Regions from separate parts of the Dietzia sp. WMMA184 genome, predicted to be linked through region 2. Evidence: riboswitches for the same ligand, from Rfam matches in the RefSeq annotation. Region 2 holds a riboswitch; the other holds the start of a gene.

Region 1 (9,926 bases), 1.6 Mb from region 2:
CGGACACCCCGAACCGTATGGCGTACGACATGACGGAGGAAGCGTTCGGCCCGGGCCGCAACGCCCCGATGATCGCGCTCGTCGACACCCTGCAGGTGCCGGAGGAGGAGCGTCCGGCGGCGTGGGCCGCCGCGGTGGATCAGATCCAGGCGTTCGACGGGGTGGAGAACGCGCAGATCATCGAAACCAACGAGGCCGGTGACGCCGCCCAGGTGCTCATCACCCCCGAGTACGGTGCCACCGACGAGCGCGCCGCGAGCGTCCTCGAGGAGATCCGGTCCGGAGCCGAGGGCTTCGAGCAGGAGACCGGGGGGACCTACTCCGTCACCGGCGTCACCCCGATCTACGAGGACATCTCCGAGCGTCTGACCGAGGTGCTGCTGCCGTATGTCGGCATCGTCCTCGCGCTCGCGTTCGTCCTGCTCATGCTGGTGTTCCGGTCGATCTGGGTGCCGCTGATCGCCGCCCTGGGCTTCGGCCTGTCGGTGGCGGCGACCTTCGGCATCACGGTCGCGATCTGGCAGGAGGGCTGGCTGGGCATCATCTCCGATCCGCAGCCGGTCATCAGCTTCCTGCCCATCATGCTCATCGGCATCGTGTTCGGCCTCGCCATGGACTACCAGGTATTCCTGGTCTCGCGCATGCGTGAGGGTTGGGTCCACGGCAAGACCGCCCACAACGCGGTGGCCAACGGCTTCAAGCACGGCGCCCGCGTGGTCACCGCGGCGGCCCTGATCATGATCAGCGTCTTCGCCGCGTTCATGCTGATCGACGAGCAGTTCATCAAGGTGATGGGCTTCGCCCTGGCGGTCGCCGTGCTGTTCGACGCCTTCGTCGTCCGCATGACGATCATCCCCGCGGTGATGTTCCTCCTCGGCGAGCGCGCCTGGGGCCTGCCGCGGTGGTTGGACAAGATCCTCCCCACCGTCGACGTGGAGGGCTCCGCCCTGGAGACCGGGCAGCAGGAGAGCTCCGCTGTGGCATCCGCCGACGGTGGTGAGAAGGCCCGCGTCGATGCCTAGCCTGCGTGAGCGCAAGAAGGCCGACACCCGCACCCGCCTCTCGGCGGCCGCAGTGGAACTGCTGGTCGCCGAGGGGGCGGAGCGGGCGACGGTCTCGGCCATCGCCGGGAGGGCGGGTGTCTCGACCCGGACGTTCCACAACTACTTCGCCCACCGCGAGGACGCGTTCGTGCACTTCCTGCGCGAACAGATCGCCGAATGGGTGCGGCAGGTGGAGCAGGCGCCGGCAGACCTGTCGCCACTGGATGTCCTGCGCTCGACCTTCCACGAGCTCTACGGGCGCTCGGCGGACGATATCGACGCCGCCGAGAACCTGCTGGTGGCCGGGGAGCAGATCGGCCTCATGCTGGGCCCGGACGCCTGGACCAGCATCGCCGAGAACATCCTGGATCCGCTCTACGAGGCGGTCGGCCGCCGCGCACCGCAGCTCAACTGGTTCCGGGTCCGCGTCATGGTCGACCTGAGCCTCGCCGCCGGGGCGTCGGTGCTCAGGCACCGACCGGGTGGGGCCGGGCCCGCCGACTCCGCCGAGTCCTACCTGGACGACGCGTTCGATCTCCTCCAACACGGCGCCGCGAGGTTCCTCGAGCGCGACTGAGCAGCACGACCGAACAGCGCGACTGGGTCAGTACAGCCGGGGAGCCTCCCCGCAGCGGACGAGTTCGCCGTCGACACCGGCCCGCGCGCCGTGCTCCCGCAGGCGCGCGGCCAGCTCGTCGGGCGGCGGGTTGTGGTGGCCCAGGTGCACGGCCACCACGTCGGTCCGCTCGTCGACCGCCCCGATGTCCCGGAGTCTCCGGAGCATCGCCCCGAACCGGTCCAGGCCCAGGTGGGCGGGGGAGATCTCCTCGCGGTCGCCCAGCGTCTCCTCGAGGAAGACCGCGTCGTAGCGGGCGCCGCGCACCGCGGTGAACCACTCGTCGTCCCACGGCCCGGTGTCGCTCGCCCACAGCAGGCGGGCGCCGCCGGGCCCGGTCACGTCGTAGAGCACCGCGTCGCCGTCGCGGAACACGCGGTGCCGGGCGGGCAACACGCGTACGTCGTAGGCGCCCACCCTGAGCCGGTCGCCGGCGGTGACGGGGACGAAGCGCACCGGGTCGTCGGGGCCCACCCAGGGCCGACACGCATCGAGCGCGTCCGGGGGGCCGACCACCTCCAGCTCGCCGGCGTCGGGGACCCACGAGCGGAAGAGCAGGACCTGGGGTCCGAGATGGTCGGCGTGGGCATGCGTGACGAGCAGATGTCCCACCGCCGCCAGAGACCGTCCGAGCCGCACGGCCGAGCCGGGCGCCTCCGGTCCGCAGTCGATCAGCAGCTCGTCGTCGACAAGCGCGGAGGTCTGGCCGCGCACCACGCCGAGCCGGCGTGCCTCGTCGCATGACGGGCACCGACAGAACGGGTTGGGCCAGCCGTCCGCGGCGCCGGTCCCCAGCAGGACGACCTCCATCAGACGCCCGCCCCCGGCGCCGCGCCGGGCGCCGACCCGGGCGCGGGATCCGGGCCCGCCTCGCGCAGCGGCAACACGGCGCGGCCGTCGCGGCGGTCGAGGACCTCCACGCGCGCGTCGTAGACCTGCGCCACCCGCTCGACGGTGAGGACCTCCTCGGGCCGGCCGTCGGCCACCACACGGCCCCGGTCGAGCAACACCAGCCGCTGCCCGTAGTGGGCGGCGGAGGTGAGGTCGTGCATCGCCGCCACGACGGTCAGGCCGGTCTCGCGGCGCATGGAGTCCACCAGGTCGAGCACCTGCTGCTGGTGGCCGATGTCCAGCGCGCTGGTGGGCTCGTCGAGCAGCAGGACCCGCGGTTCCTGGGCCAGCGAGCGGCCCAACACCACCCGCTGCAGCTCACCGCCGGACAGCGTCGTGGCGGTGCGCGAGGCCAGGTCGTGCAGGTCCAGGCGATTGATGACGCGGTCGACGACCTCGTGGTCGTCGGCGCTCTCGGTGCCGAACCGGCCGATGTGCGGGGTGCGGCCGAGCCCGATGAGTTCGCGCGCCGTGACCCCCTCGGGGACGACCGGGCGCTGCGGCATCATCGCCACGGTCCGTGCCACCCTGCGGCGACCCGCGCGGCGCGGGGTCAGCCCATCGACCTCGATGTGACCGGCGGCGGGGATGAGCCCGGCGAGCGCGAACAGCAGGGTCGTCTTGCCGGAGCCGTTGGGGCCCACCAGGGACACCCACGAGCCGGCGTCCACGGCGAGGTCGACGCCGTGGAGGATGGCCGTGCGGTCCCGGGTGACGCGCAGGTCGCGGCAGGCCAGGGCGACCGGCGCGGGTGACGCGGCCGCCGCGGGTGACGCCGGTGGTGTGGCGGTCATATGTGCCCCCGGCTGCGGCGCAGGACGATGAGGAAGAACGGGGCGCCGATCGCGGTGGTGACCACTCCGATGGGCAGCTCGGCCGGGCTCATCGCGGTGCGGGCGACGACGTCGGCCAGGATGAGGAACGCCGCGCCTACCAGCAGCGACACCGGCAGCAGCAGGCGGTGCCCCGGCCCGATGAGCATCCGCACGGCGTGCGGGATGACGATGCCCACGAACCCGATCAGGCCCGACACGGACACCACCGCCGCCGTGCCGAGGGTGGCCACGCTGATGAGGACCAGGCGCACCCGCGCCGGGGCGATCCCCAGCGTCGCGGCCTCGGCGTCCCCGACCGCCATCACGTCGAGGGTGCGGCGGAACAGGGCGATCACGGCCACCGCCACGAGCACGTACGGCAGCACCGTCCGCACGTCGGTCCAGCCGCTGGTCGTGAGGCGGCCGAGCGTCCACGAGTACACCTGCCGCAGGGTCTCGTCGTGGCGCTGCATGAAGAACGTCTGGATGGCGCTGGCGAACGCCGCCACGGCGACGCCGGCGAGGATGATGACCACCTCGCTGCGTCCACCGCCGACACTGCGGCCCAGCGTGTAGGTGGCCAGCACCGCGATCATGCCGCCGGCGAACGCGGCGGGCGGCACCATCGCCGAGCCCATCGCGCCGCCCACGACGATCGCCAGGGTGGCGCCCAGCCCCGCCCCGCTGGACACCCCGAGCAGGTACGGGTCGGCGAGCGGGTTGCGGAACACGCCCTGGTAGGTGGCCCCGGCGATCGCGAGCATCGCGCCGACGATCGCGCCCAGCACCACGCGTGGGATGCGGATCTCCCAGAGGATGACCTGCTGACGTTCGGTGAACCCCGAGTTGATGTCGACGAGCGGCAGCCGGCCCACCAGTTCGAGCACCACGCCGCCCGGGGTGAGGCCGGCCGGGCCGATGAGGGTGCCGAGCAGGACCGCCGCGGCCAGCAACAGCGTCGCCCCGCCCAGCACGAGGGCGCGGCGGGGCGACGGGCGGGTCACGAGGCGGGCTGGTTCGCGGGGCTCTCCGCGGTCTCCGGCGCGGCGTCGGGCACCGCGGTGACGATCGCGGCGACCTCGCGCATGAAGTCGACCACGCGCGGGCCCCACCGGCTGGACAGGTCCTCGTCGACCACGTGGACGCGCCCGTCGCGCACGGCGGTGAGTCCGTCCCAACCCGGCCGCTCGGCCACGACCTCCGGGGTGATGCCGCAGCACTGGCCGTCGGCGAGGAACACGAGGTCCGGGTCGGCCTCGAGGATGAGTTCCTCGGACAGCTGCGGGTAGGGGTCGTCGCCGGTGGCGATCGAGGTTAGGCCGAACAGGGAGTAGATCTCCCCGACGTAGGTGTCGTCGGTGACGGTGTAGTAGGTGTCGTCGAGCTCGTGGAAGTACGTCAGCGGGGTCTCGCGCTCCGGCACCGAGGCGACGATCTCGTCGATCTCGCTCTGCATCCGCGACACGAGTTCGGCGGCCTCGCCGATGTGCCCGGTGGCCGCCCCGACCTGCTCGAGCTGGGTGTAGGTGTCGTCGAGGGTCTGCGCGGCGGGCAGCTGCAGCACCTCGACGCCGGAGCGTTCGAGGCCGGCCACGATGTCCCCGGTGTCGTCGGTGAGCACGACGAGGTCCGGCGCGTATCCCAGGATCGCCTCGAGGTTGGGCGTGTAGCCGGACAGGTCGGTGACCGGGGCGTCGGAGGGGAAGTCGGACCGCTCGTCGACCGCCACGACGCTGTCCCCGGCGCCGACGGCGTAGAGCATCTCGGTGGTGGTGGGGGCCAGCGACACGATCGCCTGCGGTTCCTCCGCCGCGGCGGAGGTCTGGTCGGCCGGGGCCGGCTCGTCGCCGCCGGTGCCGCTGCCGCTGCACGCGGAGGCGACCAGCGCCAGGGCGGCCAGGGGGGCGAGCAGCAGCGAGCGGGCTCGTGGATGGTGCATGGCATCCTCCGTGATTCGGAGGAAGAAAACAGCTCGGGCCGCGGCCTGGGCCGCTGCACGCGACCGTCCTTCGTCCGAGGTCAGTACGTACGGCTGCCGCGGAACCGGCCGACCTGGCTCGCCCGTCCTGAGACGGGATCACAGTTGCGGGACAGCGTCGGATTCGCACCGACTTCCGCCGAGTTGCCGCGGGGTCCGACGCTGGTGGCCGGACCCGTCGAGGGTATCCCACCCGTCGTCGCGTCCGCCCATCCCATACATCCGCTGTCGCCCCTGTCCGAGCCGTCCCCGCGCCTGGCCGGGGCGGGGCGAGGTCACGCGGAGCTGGTGACGACGGTCGGGGAGGATGGATCGCGATACCTGTCGGCAGTGGGAGAGGACCGTGGAGATGACGACGACGACGAGTTCTGCAGGCGAGGGGCCTTCGGCCGCGGATCTGCGCGAGCAGGGTTTCGCGACCAGGCGCGAGGTGATGAGCGACGACTTCGTCGACCGGGCCATGGACCGGGCTGTCGGGACGGAGTCGGAGGCGATCCAGCACGTGGTCGCAGAGAACGTGTGGGGCAACATCTGGAACCGGCCCGGGTTGGACCGACGGGATCGCAGCCTGCTTAATATCGGGATGCTCGTGGCACTGCGCGCGGACGCCGAGCCGGCGGGGCATGTACGCGGCGGGTTGACCAACGGGTTGACCCGCGAGGAGATCACCGAGGCGGTCATCCACGCCTCGGAGTACTGCGGCGCGCCGGCGGCCCTCGCGGCGACGAGGACCGTCCAGACCGTCTTCGACGACCTCGACGGGTGATCGCCCACACGGCCCAAGGACGTCATGGACGTCAGGTAGTCTCGACACGAGAGTGACAGACGCCACCCCTCGATCAAGGAGCCCCTCATGAAGAGCACGATGATGCCGGAGCAGTTGAACATCAGCACGATCCTGCAGTTCGGTGCGACCGTCCACTCCGATGCGGTCGTCACCACCTGGACCGATCAGGGACCACGGAAGATCACCTACGGCGATCTGGGCAAGCACGCCGCGCAGCTGGCCAACGCGCTGCGTTCCCTGGGGGTCGACGGTGACCAGCGGGTCGCCACATTCCAGTGGAACAACTCCGAGCACTTGGAGGCCTACCTCGCGATCCCGTCCATGGGCGCCGTGCTGCATCCGCTGAACATCCGGCTGTTCCCGGACCAGCTCGAGTTCGTGGCCAACCACGCAGAGGACAAGGTCGTGATCGTCGACCCGAGCCTCGTCCCGCTCCTGCAGCCGCTCCTGCCCCGGTTCTCGACGGTCGAGCACGTCATCGTCACCGGTGGGGGCGCCGCGAACCTCGAGGCTCCCGAGGGCATCCAGGTGCACGACTACGACGCGCTCCTCGCCGCCCAGCCCACCGAGTTCGATTGGCCGGAGGTCGACGAGAACTCCGGCGCCGCGATGGCCTACACCTCGGGCACCACCGGCGACCCGAAGGGCGTCGTCTACTCGCACCGGTCGATCTACCTCCACTCGATGCAGGTGTGCATGTCCGACGGCATGGACATCTCGCTCGACGACAACGTGCTGGCGATCGTGCCGATGTTCCACGCCATGTCGTGGGGCCTGCCGTACGCCGCGTTCATGGTGGGCGCCTCGCTGCTCATGCCGGAGCGTTTCCTACAGCCCGAGCCGCTGGCCGCGATGATCGCCTCCGAGCGTCCGACGCTGGCCGCCGCCGTCCCCACGATCTGGCAGGCAGTGGACGCGTACAGCGTGGACCACCCCATCGACATGTCGAGCTTCCGTGCGGTCGTCGTGGGCGGCAGCTCGTGCCCGCCGGAGCTGATCCGCAAGTTCCGGGACAAATACGGGATCAACATCGTCCACGCGTGGGGCATGACCGAGACCTCGCCCATCGGCACCCTGTCCCGCCCGAAGGCCTCCCTGCCGGAGGAGAAGCAGTTCGAGCTCCGCATGACGCAGGGCCGACTCATCGCCGGCGTGAAGGCCCGTATCGTCGACGATTCCGGCCAGGCCCTGCCATGGGACGGCGAGTCCGTCGGCGAGCTGGAGGTCCGCGGCCCGTGGATCACCGGCAGTTACTACAAGGTGGACGCCTCGGACTCCTTCGACGACGGCTGGCTGCGCACCGGCGACGTGGGGTATATCAAGCCCGAGGCGTTCCTGCAGCTCACCGACCGCGCGAAGGACATCATCAAGTCCGGTGGCGAGTGGATCTCGTCCGTCGAGGTGGAGAACTACCTCCTCGAGCACCCGTCCGTGGCGGAGGCCGCCGTGATCGGTGTCCCCGACCCCAAGTGGGACGAGCGGCCGCTGGCCACCATCGTCGTCAAGGACGGTGTGCCCGACCCGAGCGTCGAGGAGCTGCGCGATCACCTGGCCGAACGGATGGCCAAGTGGCAGGTGCCCGAGAAGTTCGCGTTCGTCCACGAGATCCCCAAGACCTCCGTCGGCAAGCTCGACAAGAAGCGCATCCGCGTCTCGCATTCCGACGGCGAACTCACCGTGGTGAACGCCCTGGAGAACTAGGCAGGCGGAAGGTCGAACGCGGGAACGCGTCGTCGGCCAGCGGAGGGCCCGGGATTGCGGTATGACCGCCCCCGGGCCCTGCTTCTGCGCTACTGGCTGCTCGGTGCCAACCGTCCCGCCGGCCGCCACGCCGGCCGCCACGCTGGCCGCCGCCACGCTGGCCGCCGCCACGCTGGCCGTCCCGCCGGCCGACACGCTGGCCGTCCCGCCCCCCGCCGTCGCGGCATCATCGCCGAGCAGAGGATTTCGCTCAGACCCACTCGGGCGATACAGGCGAAATCCTCTGGACGGCGGAGGCGGGGCGGGCGGCGGGTCAGTTCGCGGCGACGCGTGCCAGCGGCCGGAGCGAGACGGGCAGTCCGTCCGCGGGGTAGGGCAGCGAGTCGTTCTTCATGGGCGGCACGTAGGCCAGCGGGACCGACCACTCGAAGTGGCGTAGCAGCGCGCTGAGCACCAGCTTGGACTCGAGGTTGGCGAAGATTATGCCGAGGCACTTGTGCACCCCGCCGCCGAACGGCTCCCACGCGAAGCGGTGCGACTTGTCCTCCCGCCGCTCGTCGGAGAAGCGTTCGGGGTCGAAGATCTCCGGGTCCGTCCAGTACTCGGGCATGTGGTGCGAGTACAGCGGCATGATCGAGGTGAGTCGTCCGACCGGGATCTCCACGCCCAGGATCTCGGTGTCCTTGACCGCCTTGCGCGCCATCACCGGCACCGGCGGGTGCAGGCGTAGCGACTCCTTCATCACCAACGCCAGATCGGGCAGCTCCTCCAGCTCGGCCATGGTGGGGTTCGGACCCAGGTCCTGGCACTGGCGGCGGAGCCGCTCCTGCCACTGGACGTCGCGGCCGAGCTCGTAGACCATCGACGTCACCGTGCTCGTGGTGGTGTCGTGCGCGGCCATGAGCAGGAAGATCATCTGGTTGATGATGTCGTCGTCGTCGATCCCGCCGGAGGCGTCCGCCACCTGGCACAGGGCGGAGAACAGGTCCTCTCCCGGGTTGGCGCGCCGGGCCGGCAGGTGGCGGCGCAGGAACTCCTCGAGCAGCCGGCGCCCCCGCGCCGCTCGGCCCCACTTGGTGAACGGCACCGCGGTGGAACGGACATAGCCGTTCGCGGCCTGGACGCAGTCGACGAACGCTGTGTTGACCTTGTCGAGCTCCCCGGGCGCGGCGTATTCGGCGCCACCCATGAACACCTCGGTCGCCAGGTCGAGGGTGTGCGTCTTGAGCGCGGGATAGATCTGGAACGCCCGGTCCGGGCCCCAGGCGCCGATGCCCTCGTCGACCAGCGGGGCGAGCCCGCGGGTGTAGCCCTCGAGCCGGGGACGGGTGAACGCCTCCTGCATGATGTGCCGGTAGTGGTGGTGCTCCTCGAAGTCGAGCAGCATCAGCCCGCGGTTGAAGAACGGCCCCACCAGGTATCCCCAACCGGGGCCGCTGGCGAACGCCTTGTCCGCGTTCTGCAGGGCGGCCTGGCAGGCGTCGGGGCCGATCAGGGCGGTCCACGTGGCGCCGAGGAAGTTCAGGTCGGAGACGGGGCCGTGATCGCGATAGCGGCGGGCCATGGTCGCCAGCGGGCTGTGGACGTATTCGAGCGTGCCGCCGAGGATCGGCAGCTTGGAGCGCAGTGGGGCCGGGCCGGGTCGGTAGACCCTCTCCCGCGGATCACCAGGGATGGACATCAGGCACCTCGTTGTCGGGTGACCCCAGTGTGTGACAGCCGTCACTAGTTGTCACTCGATTACCGAAACCGGCGGTGTCGTTTCTTTCACCCGGCCCGGCCAGCCGGCAGTCCCGCCGGCCGTGACACCGCCGGCCGGCCGCCCCCCGACTCAGGCTCGGGCGACCAGCGCGTCGATGTCCACGCCGTCGGGCAGAGCGCCGTACTCGGCCGAGCGGTCGTCGCCGAGCCGGGCCAGGCAGAACGCCTCCGCGACCGGGGCCGGTGCGTGGGCCAGCAGGACCGCGCCCTGCTGGGCCAGCGCCATCGCCTCCACCAGGCGGCGGGCGATCCCGGGGGCGGCGCCCGGGTCGGCGGCCGCGCGGCCGATCAGCGCGCGCACCCGCTCGACGTGCCGGTCGTACAGCTCGTGACC
Region 2 (9,926 bases):
GAGATCCTCCGGGCCGAGCGCGGCCGGATCCCGTCCGCACAACCACGGCAACAGGTCCCGGGAACCCTCGTGATCGCCCCGGGCGAGCAGGTCACCCTGCCGCCGCGCGACCTCGAGCAGCGACGACCCGCCCAGGCACGACCACACCACGGCCGCGTCCCACACCACGGCCGCCGCGAGGTTCCTCCCGGCCAGACGGCAGACGACCGTCACCGTCGCAGCCGTGCCCCCCACGAGGACGCCGGTGAACAGCAGGCCCGCCGCCCGCTGCGCGTTGGGCGTCCGGCCGGGCCGCAGCAGGCGCGGCTCCACGGCGAGCGCGACCCGGCCGAAGCCCGCGACGGGGTGAAACCGCCCCGGGTCGCCGACGAGGCGGTCGAGGGCGAACCCGGCCGCGATGCCTGCCGCGCGGGTCGCGAGTGCGGTCCCGTCAGCGCGCGAGATAGCGGACATGCGCCCCCCGCCCGTCATGGGTCACCTCGGCCTCCACTCCGTACACCTCCCGGATCAGGTCGGCGGTGAGCACCTCGTGGGGCGCGCCGCCGGTCACGAGCCGCCCGCCGGACAACACGATCAGATGGTCGCAGAACGTGGCCGCCAGGGTGAGATCGTGCAGGGCCGCGATCACCGTGGTGTCGGTGGAGCGGACCAGGGCCAGCAGGTCGAGCTGGTGGCGGATGTCGAGGTGGTTGGTCGGTTCGTCGAGGACCAGCACACCGGGCTCCTGGGCCAGCGCCCGCGCGATCTGCACCCGCTGCCGCTCGCCGCCGGACAGCGTCGCGTACCGCTGGTCCAGGCGGTCGCCGAGGCCGGTCGTGGCCGCCGCGCGCCGCACCACCCCGTCGTCCCCGGGACCCGGACCCGACCAGGCCGCGCGATGGGGGATGCGGCCGAGTTCGATGACCTCCCGGACCGTGGGGTTCTGGTCGGTGGTCGCCTCCTGCGCCACCAGGGCCACGCGCCGGGACAGGCGTTTGCGGGGGAGTGATCGGATGTCCGTGCCGTCGAGGTGCACCGATCCGGTGTCGGGCCGGAGCAGGCCCGTCAGGATGCGCAGGAGCGTCGACTTGCCGGATCCGTTCGGCCCCAGCACCCCGACCATCGTGCCGGGGGCGGGAGCTACGGTGACGTCGTCGAGGATGGTCCGGCCGCGCACGGACCACGAGACGCCTCGAGCCTCGAGGGTCGACGGGGCGGCGGTCATCGGCCGTGTCCCCGGCGGAGGAGGAGCCCGACGAAGGCCGGGACGCCGATGAGCGCGGTGGCCACCCCGATCGGCAACTCCTGGGGCGCGATCACGGTGCGGGAGACGGCGTCGATCCACACGACGAAGACGGCGCCCATTAACGCCGCGGTCGGGACGAGGACCCGGTGCCGGCCCCCGACCAGGGCCCGCGCGGCGTGCGGGAGTACCAGCCCCACGAAACCGATCGCGCCGCAGGTGCTCACGATGACGGCCGTGACGAGCGCCGTCACCACCATGAGCACCAGCCGCGTGCGGGCCACGTTGACGCCGAGGGCGGCCGCGGCGTCCTGGCCGAAGGTGAACGCGTCGAGGCTGGAGGTGTGCAGCAGGCACGCCACCAGTCCGAGCAGGACCACGACGCCGCACACCGCCACGTCCGACCAGCGGACGGAGGCCAGCGAGCCGAGCAGCCAGAACAGCACGCCGCGGGTCTGTTCCGCGTCGGCGGCGATGTAGACGACGAACGAGGTCACCGCGGAGAACAGCTGGGTCGCCGCGACCCCGGCCAGCACCACCCGGTCGGTGGTGCCGCCGGACGCGAAGGCCAGGACCAGGACGAAGCCGAACGCGGTGAGCGCCCCGACGAACGCCCCCGTGGTGAGCCCGACCGCGCCCGCGCCGACCCCGAGCACCACCACGAGGACCGCCCCGGTGGAGGCGCCCGAGGAGATGCCGAGGATGTACGGGTCGGCCAGCGGGTTGCGCAGCAGCGACTGCAGGATGACGCCGCACAGTGCGAGCCCCGCCCCGGCCAGGGCCGCCATGAGGGTGCGCGGCAGCCGCAGGTTCCAGATGATCCCCTCCTGGATCCGCGTGAGCCCGGAGTCGGCTCCCGTGAGGCGGGCCAGCGCGGACTGGACGACGTCGGCGGCGGTGAGTCCGGACGGGCCGATGGTGATGACGAGCGCCGTCGACACCGCCAGCAGCCCCAGGCCGCCGAGCCATAGGGTGGCCAGCGCGGACGGTCGCCGCAGGGGCGGCCGCCGACGCGGTGGCGCCGGGACCACCGGGGCGGTGGTCCTCTCGGGTGCGAGGGTCATCGGGTCAGTTGGCCGGGTCCGGCTCGGCGAGACCCGGCGTGGTGAGTCCAAGAGCGGTGAGCCCCGCCGCGACGGTCTCCACCCCGTAGATCGTGCGCAGCGACGGGTTCATCTCGGCACCGGTGATGTCGATGAACCGCTTCTCCCGGACCGCCGCCATCTCCCGGGTGACGGGGTTGGACTCGAGGTAGGCGATCTTGGCCTCCGCGGTCTCGGCGGTCTGGCTCTTGCGGGTCAGGTCGCCCACGACGATCACGTCCGGGTCGCGCTCGGCCACGACCTCCCAGCTGATCTGCGGCCACTCCTGGGTGGTGTCGTCGAAAACGTTCTCCAGGCCGAGGGTGGTCGAGATGAGGCCGGGGGCACCGCAGCAGCCGGCCAGGTACGGGGACTCGGAGTTGGCGAACCAGTACATCGCGGAGATCCCGCGGGCGTCGACGCTCTCGGCGGCCTCATCGAGTCGGCGCTGCAGGTCCGCCACCAGCTCGTCACCGGCCTGCTCCACGTCGAAGATCGTCGCGAGATCGGTGATCTCGCGGTAGAGCAGGTCCGGGGTGAGCGGGGTCTCGCGGACGCCGTCCCCGGAGTCGGCGACCTTGCCCACGCAGTCGGTGGGGGAGAGGTACGTACCCACGCCGAGTTCGTGGAACTGCTCGCGGGCGGCGACCCCGCCCTCGCCGAGGGTGCTGCCGAAGGAGGCGGTGACGAAGTCCGGCTCCACGTCCAGGACGGCCTCCATCGACGGCGCGTTGTCGGCCAGGCGGGGGACAGACCTGTTCACCTCGGAGAACTCGGGTAGGACCGGGTCTGTCCAGGTGGCGGTGCCGACCATCCGGTCGCCGAGGCCGAGGGCGTACAGGATCTCGGTGGAGCCCTGGTTGAGCGAGACGACCCGTTCGGGCGGGGCGTCGAGCTGCACCTGCTCCCCGCAGTTCTCGATCGGATCGGTGCCCGGGCCGGCGATCGCGGCCGGGTCGTGGGCGGTGCAGGAGGTCAGGGTGAGAAGGGTGACGCCGGCGAGGGCGACCAGGGTGGACGAACGCATGGGTGTGCTCCGAGGTCGCGGGCCTGCAACGCGAAGCCCGGTGATGACCTGGCGGTTGTCACCGCGAGGGCCAGCCGGTATTCGGACTCGGGATCACCTGGACGGAGCGCCTTCCCAGACCGTGCGGCCCAGTGGCATCGTGCCCCGCCATCACCCTCACCGCTGCGCGTCAGTTCCGGATTCGCACCGGATTCCCGCGACCGATCGGTCTCGCTGGCGATCACAAGGTAACACGCGCTCCAGGGTCAGTACGCCAGCCCCATCCGCATCGCGCCCACCGCCTCGGACAGCGCCGAGCGCGCGAGCGGGGTGGCCCCGACGGCGTTGACGAACGGGTGGACCAGTGTCTCGTGGCGGCGCAGCGAGACCGGGACACCGGCATCGGCCATCTTCCGGGCGTAGGCCTCGCCCTCGTCGCGCAGCGGGTCGAACCCGCCCGTGGCCACGTGGGCGGGCGGCAGTCCCGAGAAGTCCTCCGCAAGCAGGGGGGAGGCGCGGGGGTCGAGCCGGTCCTCGTCGGACCGGATGTAGGTCTCCTCGTACCAGTCCATGTTGGCCCGGGTGAGGAAGAAGCCGTCGCCGAACAGCTCGTACGAGCGGGTCCGCGCGGACATGTTGGTGGCGGGGACGAACAGCAGTTGGAAGTCCGGCATCTTCTCTCCGGCGTCGCGCGTCTGCTGGCAGACCACCGCCGCCAGGTTGCCGCCGGCGCTGTCACCGCCCACCGCGATGCGCGTCGGGTCCACGCCGAGTTCGTCGGCGTGGTCGCGGACGTACCGGAACGCGGCGATCGCGTCCTCGACCGCGGTGGGGAACCGGAACTCGGGTGCCAGCCGGTAGTCCACGCTGATCACCTTGAGCCGGCCCGTCTCGGCGATGTAGCGGCAGGTCGCGTCGTGCGAGTCGACGCTGCCGAGCACCCAGCCGCCGCCGTGGAAGAACACGAGTGCGGGCAGCGTTTCGTCACCGTGGACCGGCGAGTACAGGCGCGCGGGCAGGTCGGCCCGGTCCGGGTCGGTGCCGCCGAGCGGGAGGACGATGTCGGTGACGACGGCGAGGTCGATCTTCTTCCCCGAGACGGTGAACGCCGACCGCTCGACGGCCGAACGTGCCTTCTCGACGGTCAGATCCTCGTATTCGCCCTCGGATGTCATCGAGATGACCCGGAGCCCGGCCTGGAAGTGCGGGTCGAGGACCTGGCCGTCCATCCGTCGCGGGGTCCCGCCCACGAGTCGGAGGAGCGGGCCGGGCAGGAACCCGGCAGCGGTCATGACGGCCTTGGTCAGGCGATCCGGGATCGACGGGGAAAAGTCACGGTGGCCGGACATGGGAGAGCGCATGGGCACATTGTGACGCGGATCCCTGGGATGATCGGGGTAATCGGACGAAGGAGCTGATCATGCGTTCAGAACACGACAGCGTGGTGCGGGTCGAGGGCCTGGTCAAGACCTTCGGCCGCGCCCGGGCCCTGGACGAGTTGGACCTCGACGTGCGCCGCGGCGAGGTCCACGGGTTCCTCGGACCCAACGGGTCGGGCAAGTCCACCACCATCCGAATCCTGCTCGGGCTCATGCGCGCCGACTCCGGGCGGGCGACGGTGTTCGGCGGCGACCCGTGGCGCGACGCGGTCGAACTCCACGCCCGGCTCGCCTACGTCCCCGGCGAGGTGACCCTGTGGCCGCGGCTGACGGGCGGCCAGTGCATCGACCTGCTCGGCCGGGCGCTCGGGGGACTGGACCCGGGCCGTCGGGACGAGCTGATCGAGCGTTTCCGGTTGGACCCGACCAAACGCACGCGTGACTACTCTAAGGGCAACCGACAGAAGGTGTCGCTGATCGCCGCACTGGCCTCCGACGCCGAACTGCTCGTGCTGGACGAGCCCACGTCCGGCCTGGACCCGCTCATGGAGCAGACGTTCCAGGAGTGCGTCCGCGAGGCCGTCGACGGCGGCGCCACCGTACTGCTGTCCAGCCACATCATGGGCGAGGTCGAGACCCTCGCCGACCGCGTGAGCATCATCCGCGACGGCCGCACCGTCACCTCGGGGACGCTGGCCGATCTGCGGCGTCACACGACGACCGAGGTCCACGCCGTCACCGACGCCGATCCGGGTTCACTCGGGCGCGTGACGGGGGTCGACGGCCTGCGGATCGAGCAGGCCGCCGACGGTCGGTTCGAGGTCCGCTGCCATGTGCCGGCCCCGCAGCTGGGGGAGGTCACCGGCCTCCTTCACGCGGCCGGCATCCACACGCTCACCGCGACCCCGCCCAGCCTGGACGACCTGTTCCTCAACGCCTACTCCGGTGCCGGTGCGGCGACCGGAGACGATGGCCGGACAGGGGACCGGCGATGACCTCGCCGTTCTCCGGCACCGGCCTGCTGGCACGCATCGCCCTGCGCACCGGGTGGCGGGCCGCGGCCGCCTGGGTCCTCGGCCTGGCCGCGCTGTACCTCGTCACCGGGCTGTCGATCGCAGCCCTGTACGACACCCCGCAGGAACTCGCCACGTACGGCGCCTCGGTCGGCGAGTCGATGATCATGCTCACCGGCCGGGTGGCCGGGCTCGACACCCTCGGCGGCGTGATGATGAACGAGTACTCGTTCATGGTCGCCTTCGGCATCCCCGTCATGGCGATCGCCCTGACCGCGCGCGCCACCCGCAAGGAGGAGGAGTCCGGACGGTCCGAACTGCTCCTGGCGGGCCGGGTCGGCCGGCTCGCCCCGACGGCGGCCGCCCTCGTCGTCGTCACCGGGGTCTTCACCGTCCTCGGCCTGGCGCTGTGGGCGGCGACCCTCACCGTCAACCTCGACCGCGCGGGCGCGGCGCTGTACGTGGCCTCCATCGTCGCCGCCGGCTGGGTGTACGCGGCCGGCACCGCCGTGCTCGCGCAGGTGTTCGCGCACAGCCGGACCGTGTGGGCGGCGGCGATGACCGTGGCCGGACTGACCTTGATCACACGCGGGATCGGCGACGTCAACCGCAACTGGCTGAGCTGGACCTCCCCGCTGGGCTGGCACGGCCTGACCCGGCCGTTCGGCGAGTCCTCCGTGGTGCCCCTGATCGTCGCCGTCGTCGCCGCGGCCGGGCTCGCCGCGGTCGCACTGTGGCTCGCCGCGCGCCGCGACGTGGGCCAGGGGATGGTCCCCGCCCGGACAGGCCCCGCCACCGCGTCCCGGTGGCGGGCGTCCCGGACCGGGACCGCCGTACACCAGCACCTGGGCGCACTGACGGGTTGGACGATCGGCGTGGTGGCACTGATGGCCATGTACGGCGCGCTGATGAACGTGGTGGTCGAGACGATGATGTCCAACCCCGACCTCGCCGTGTTCCTCGGCGATTCGGGCACCGTGGTCGACTCCATCGTGCAGATGCTGGTGGCGTTCACCGGATTCCTCGGGGCCGGGTTCGCGTTGCAGACCCTCTCCGGGTTGCGCGGGGAGGAGACCGCCGGGCGACTCGAGATGGAACTGTCCACGGGGCGCTCGCGGTGGTCGTGGCTCGCCGCCCACACCGCGGTCGTCGCCGCCGGCACCGTCGTCGTGGTCCTCGCCGGCGCCGCCGCGTTCGGGATCTCCGCTGCCGCCGTGCTCGACGACCCGGACCTGGCGGGACGCATCATCGGCGCCGGGGCGTGGTACGTCCCCGCCGCGCTGGTGTTCGTCGCGATCTCGATCGGTCTGTTCGGCGCATCCCCGAGACTGCAGGTCCTGGGCTGGGCGCCGTTCGCCCTCGCCGTCGTCGTCACCCTCATGGGACCCACGCTCCGGCTCGACGAGGACCAGATGCGCCTGTCCCCGTTCGGCGCGGTGGGCACCGCGCCCGTCGGCCCCGTCAACGCGATCGGCGTGGCCGCGCTCCTCACGGTGACGGTCCTGCTGATCGCGGTGGGCCTGGCCACCTTCCGGCGCCGCGACGTGCCGCGGACCTGACCGCGACACCCGAGCCGACCTGACAGACTGGCTCGCACGGCCGCCACGCCTCACCGGCGCGGCCGTCACGGACACCGGCGCCGCCGGTCGCACGCGAACCAGGGAGGAACCGATGTCGGACGAGTTCGATCGAGACAGGCTCTCCACCGCGCTGTCGGTGGTCACGGACTGGCCGGTGGACACCGTCTCGGCCGCGGTGGTCGGCCCCGACGGCGCCCTCGCGGTCCACGGCGACGACACCCGCGTGTACCGCCTGGCCTCGGTGACCAAGCCCCTCGTCGCGATGGCCGCGCTCCTGGCCGTCGAGGAGGAGGCCATCGGCCTCGATGACACCGCAGGGCCCGAGGGGTCCACGGTGCGTCACCTGCTCGCCCACGCCTCGGGGCTGGACTTCGCCGACCGCGACAAGGTCCGCGCCGAGCCGGGGGAACGGCGGATCTACTCCTCGGCCGGGTTCGAGGTGCTGGCCGACCACATCGCCGACGCCACCGGGATCGCCTTCGGCGACTACCTCCACGAGGCGGTGTGTCTGCCGCTGGGCATGGAGTCCACCACGCTCGAGGGCTCCGCCGGGCACGGGGCCTCTGCCAGCCTGGCCGACCTCATCGCGTTCGCCCGCGAACTCGTGGCCCCGCGGCTGCTCGCGCCCGAGACCCTCGAGGAGGCCGTGACCGAACAGTTCCGCGGCCTCGACGGGATCGTGCCCGGGTACGGCATGCACAAGCCGTGCCCCTGGGGGCTGGGCTTCGAACTCCGCGACGCCAAGCATCCCCACTGGACCGGGCAGCACAACTCGCCCGCGACCTTCGGGCACTTCGGGCAGTCCGGGACCCTGCTGTGGGTCGAACCGGAGATCTCCACGGCGCTGATCGTGCTCACCGACCGCGACTTCGGCGACTGGGCCAAGCCGCTGTGGCCGGAACTGTCCGACAGGGTGGTCGATGCGGCAACCCGGCGTTCGCGCGAAGAGGACTCGCTCGGGGGGTGAGTCCGCCACCCGCGACACGCCCGCACTCGTGCCGGGCGCGGGAATCACCGTGCTGTAACTTTGCTGAGAGTCGAGAAGTGTCGCTGGTGTAATTCGATCACTTCAGGCACAGTGTTAACCACAAGCAACAGAAGCAACATCATTCACACGATTTCGTGAGGTCGTTGGGGAAGACGTCCCTCAGTGAGTCGGGAGTGAAGTGATGTCTGACCATAACTATCTCGCGGATACGACGACCGGCGTGGTGTTCATCCATGCCGCGCCTACCGCGTTATGCCCTCACGTCGAGTGGGCTCTCGCAGCCACGCTCGACGCCAACTCAGCCATGCGCTGGGAAGACCAGCCGGCCCAGCCGGGCGCTCGCAAAGCGATCGTCGACTGGATCGGCCCGGTCGGCACCGGCGCGCGTCTGGCCGATTCGCTGGCCAAGTGGTCGATGCTGTCTTTCGAGGTCACCGAGGACCCGAGCGACCTCGTCGACGGCGAACGCTTCTCCCACACACCCGAACTCGGGATGTGGCGGGGGCAGACGGGCGCCAGCGGCGACGTGGTGCTCAGCGAGAACCGTCTTCGCCATCTAATGAAGGCCGGGCCCGCCGCCTTCCACGCTTCGGTGGAGGACGAGCTCGGCACCGCATGGGACCGCGCCCTCGAACCGCTGCGCGGCCACCCGGCCGCCGCCGAGGTCACCTGGCTCTCCCGGGTCGGCTGACCCGCCGGACCTCCGCACTCCCGCGCTCACTCCGGACAGCGCCCGCCCAGCTCTCGGGGCGGGCGCTGACTCGTGTGCGCGACACGCTGGCGGCGGGCGGCACCCGGCACCCGGCACGCATGCGGCACCCGACACCGGCTGCGGGTGGCCCCCGCGCCCTTCCGGGACACGACTGCGCCCCCTCCCGTCAGATCGGGGAGGGGGCGCAGTCGTCGGGTGCGGATCCTGCCGGAGGTATTCCGGCCGGATTCAGGTCACAGCGGGATGTTCTTGTGCTGGCCGCGGGTGTGCGCGGCCGCGTCCAGCGCCTCGGCGATCCGTCGGCGGGTGTCGGTGGGCTCGATGACCTCGTCGACCACACCGATGGAGACCGCGCGACCCACGCCACCGGCGATGGCCGCGTGCTCATCGGCCAGACGGTCGTGCAGGGCCTCCCGCTCGTCCTCGGGAGCCGCCGCGAGGGTGCGCTTGTGGAGGATGCCGACGGCGGCCTTGGCGCCCATCACCGCGACCTCGGCGTCGGGCCAGGCGAACACGGCGGAGGCTCCGAGAGCGCGCGAGTTCATCGCGATATAGGCACCGCCGTAGATCTTGCGGGTGACGAGCGTGACCCGGGCGACCGAGGCCTCGGCGAACGCGTGCAGCAGCTTGGCGCCGCGGCGCACCACGCCGTCCCACTCCTGCGAGACGCCGGGCAGGTAACCGGGGACGTCCACGATCACGACCAGCGGCACGCCGAAGGCGTTGCAGAGCCGGACGAACCGCGAGGCCTTCTCCGCGGACTCCGAGTTGAGGCAACCGCCCAACCGCAGCGGATTGTTGGCGATGACACCCACGGTGCGGCCGGACATCCGGCCGAAGCCCACCACGATGCTGGGCGCCCACTTGGCCTGCAGCTCCTCGAAGGTGGTGCTGCCATCGAGCTCCGAGGAGTCGAGCAGCCCGTGGACGAGAGGACGGACGTC

What was found. Region 2 has a riboswitch for cobalamin ahead of CK206_RS04655 (ABC transporter substrate-binding protein). Riboswitches for the same ligand answer to the same signal wherever they lie in the genome.
Region 1: another riboswitch for cobalamin. It lies ahead of CK206_RS11980 (ABC transporter substrate-binding protein); the one in region 2 lies ahead of CK206_RS04655 (ABC transporter substrate-binding protein).

Annotation. Positions count from the first base shown of each region.
Region 1 is NZ_NXEI01000001.1:2,605,527-2,615,452, forward strand. It holds gene CK206_RS11955 (MMPL family transporter) at 1-1,022, shown strand, start outside; gene CK206_RS11960 (TetR/AcrR family transcriptional regulator) at 1,015-1,620, shown strand; gene CK206_RS11965 (MBL fold metallo-hydrolase) at 1,648-2,469, opposite strand; gene CK206_RS11970 (ABC transporter ATP-binding protein) at 2,469-3,344, opposite strand; gene CK206_RS11975 (iron ABC transporter permease) at 3,341-4,369, opposite strand; gene CK206_RS11980 (ABC transporter substrate-binding protein) at 4,366-5,304, opposite strand; cobalamin riboswitch at 5,393-5,537, opposite strand; gene CK206_RS11985 (carboxymuconolactone decarboxylase family protein) at 5,693-6,109, shown strand; gene CK206_RS11990 (long-chain fatty acid--CoA ligase) at 6,197-7,831, shown strand; gene CK206_RS11995 (cytochrome P450) at 8,145-9,512, opposite strand; gene CK206_RS12000 (acyl-CoA dehydrogenase family protein) at 9,663-9,926, opposite strand, start outside.
Region 2 is NZ_NXEI01000001.1:1,003,396-1,013,321, reverse strand. It holds gene CK206_RS04670 (cobalamin biosynthesis protein) at 1-453, opposite strand, end outside; gene CK206_RS04665 (ABC transporter ATP-binding protein) at 431-1,204, opposite strand; gene CK206_RS04660 (iron ABC transporter permease) at 1,201-2,286, opposite strand; gene CK206_RS04655 (ABC transporter substrate-binding protein) at 2,291-3,331, opposite strand; cobalamin riboswitch at 3,386-3,564, opposite strand; gene CK206_RS04650 (alpha/beta hydrolase) at 3,577-4,671, opposite strand; gene CK206_RS04645 (ABC transporter ATP-binding protein) at 4,731-5,684, shown strand; gene CK206_RS04640 (ABC transporter permease) at 5,681-7,261, shown strand; gene CK206_RS04635 (serine hydrolase) at 7,374-8,249, shown strand; gene CK206_RS04630 (DUF3145 domain-containing protein) at 8,452-8,961, shown strand; gene CK206_RS04625 (acyl-CoA carboxylase subunit beta) at 9,216-9,926, opposite strand, start outside.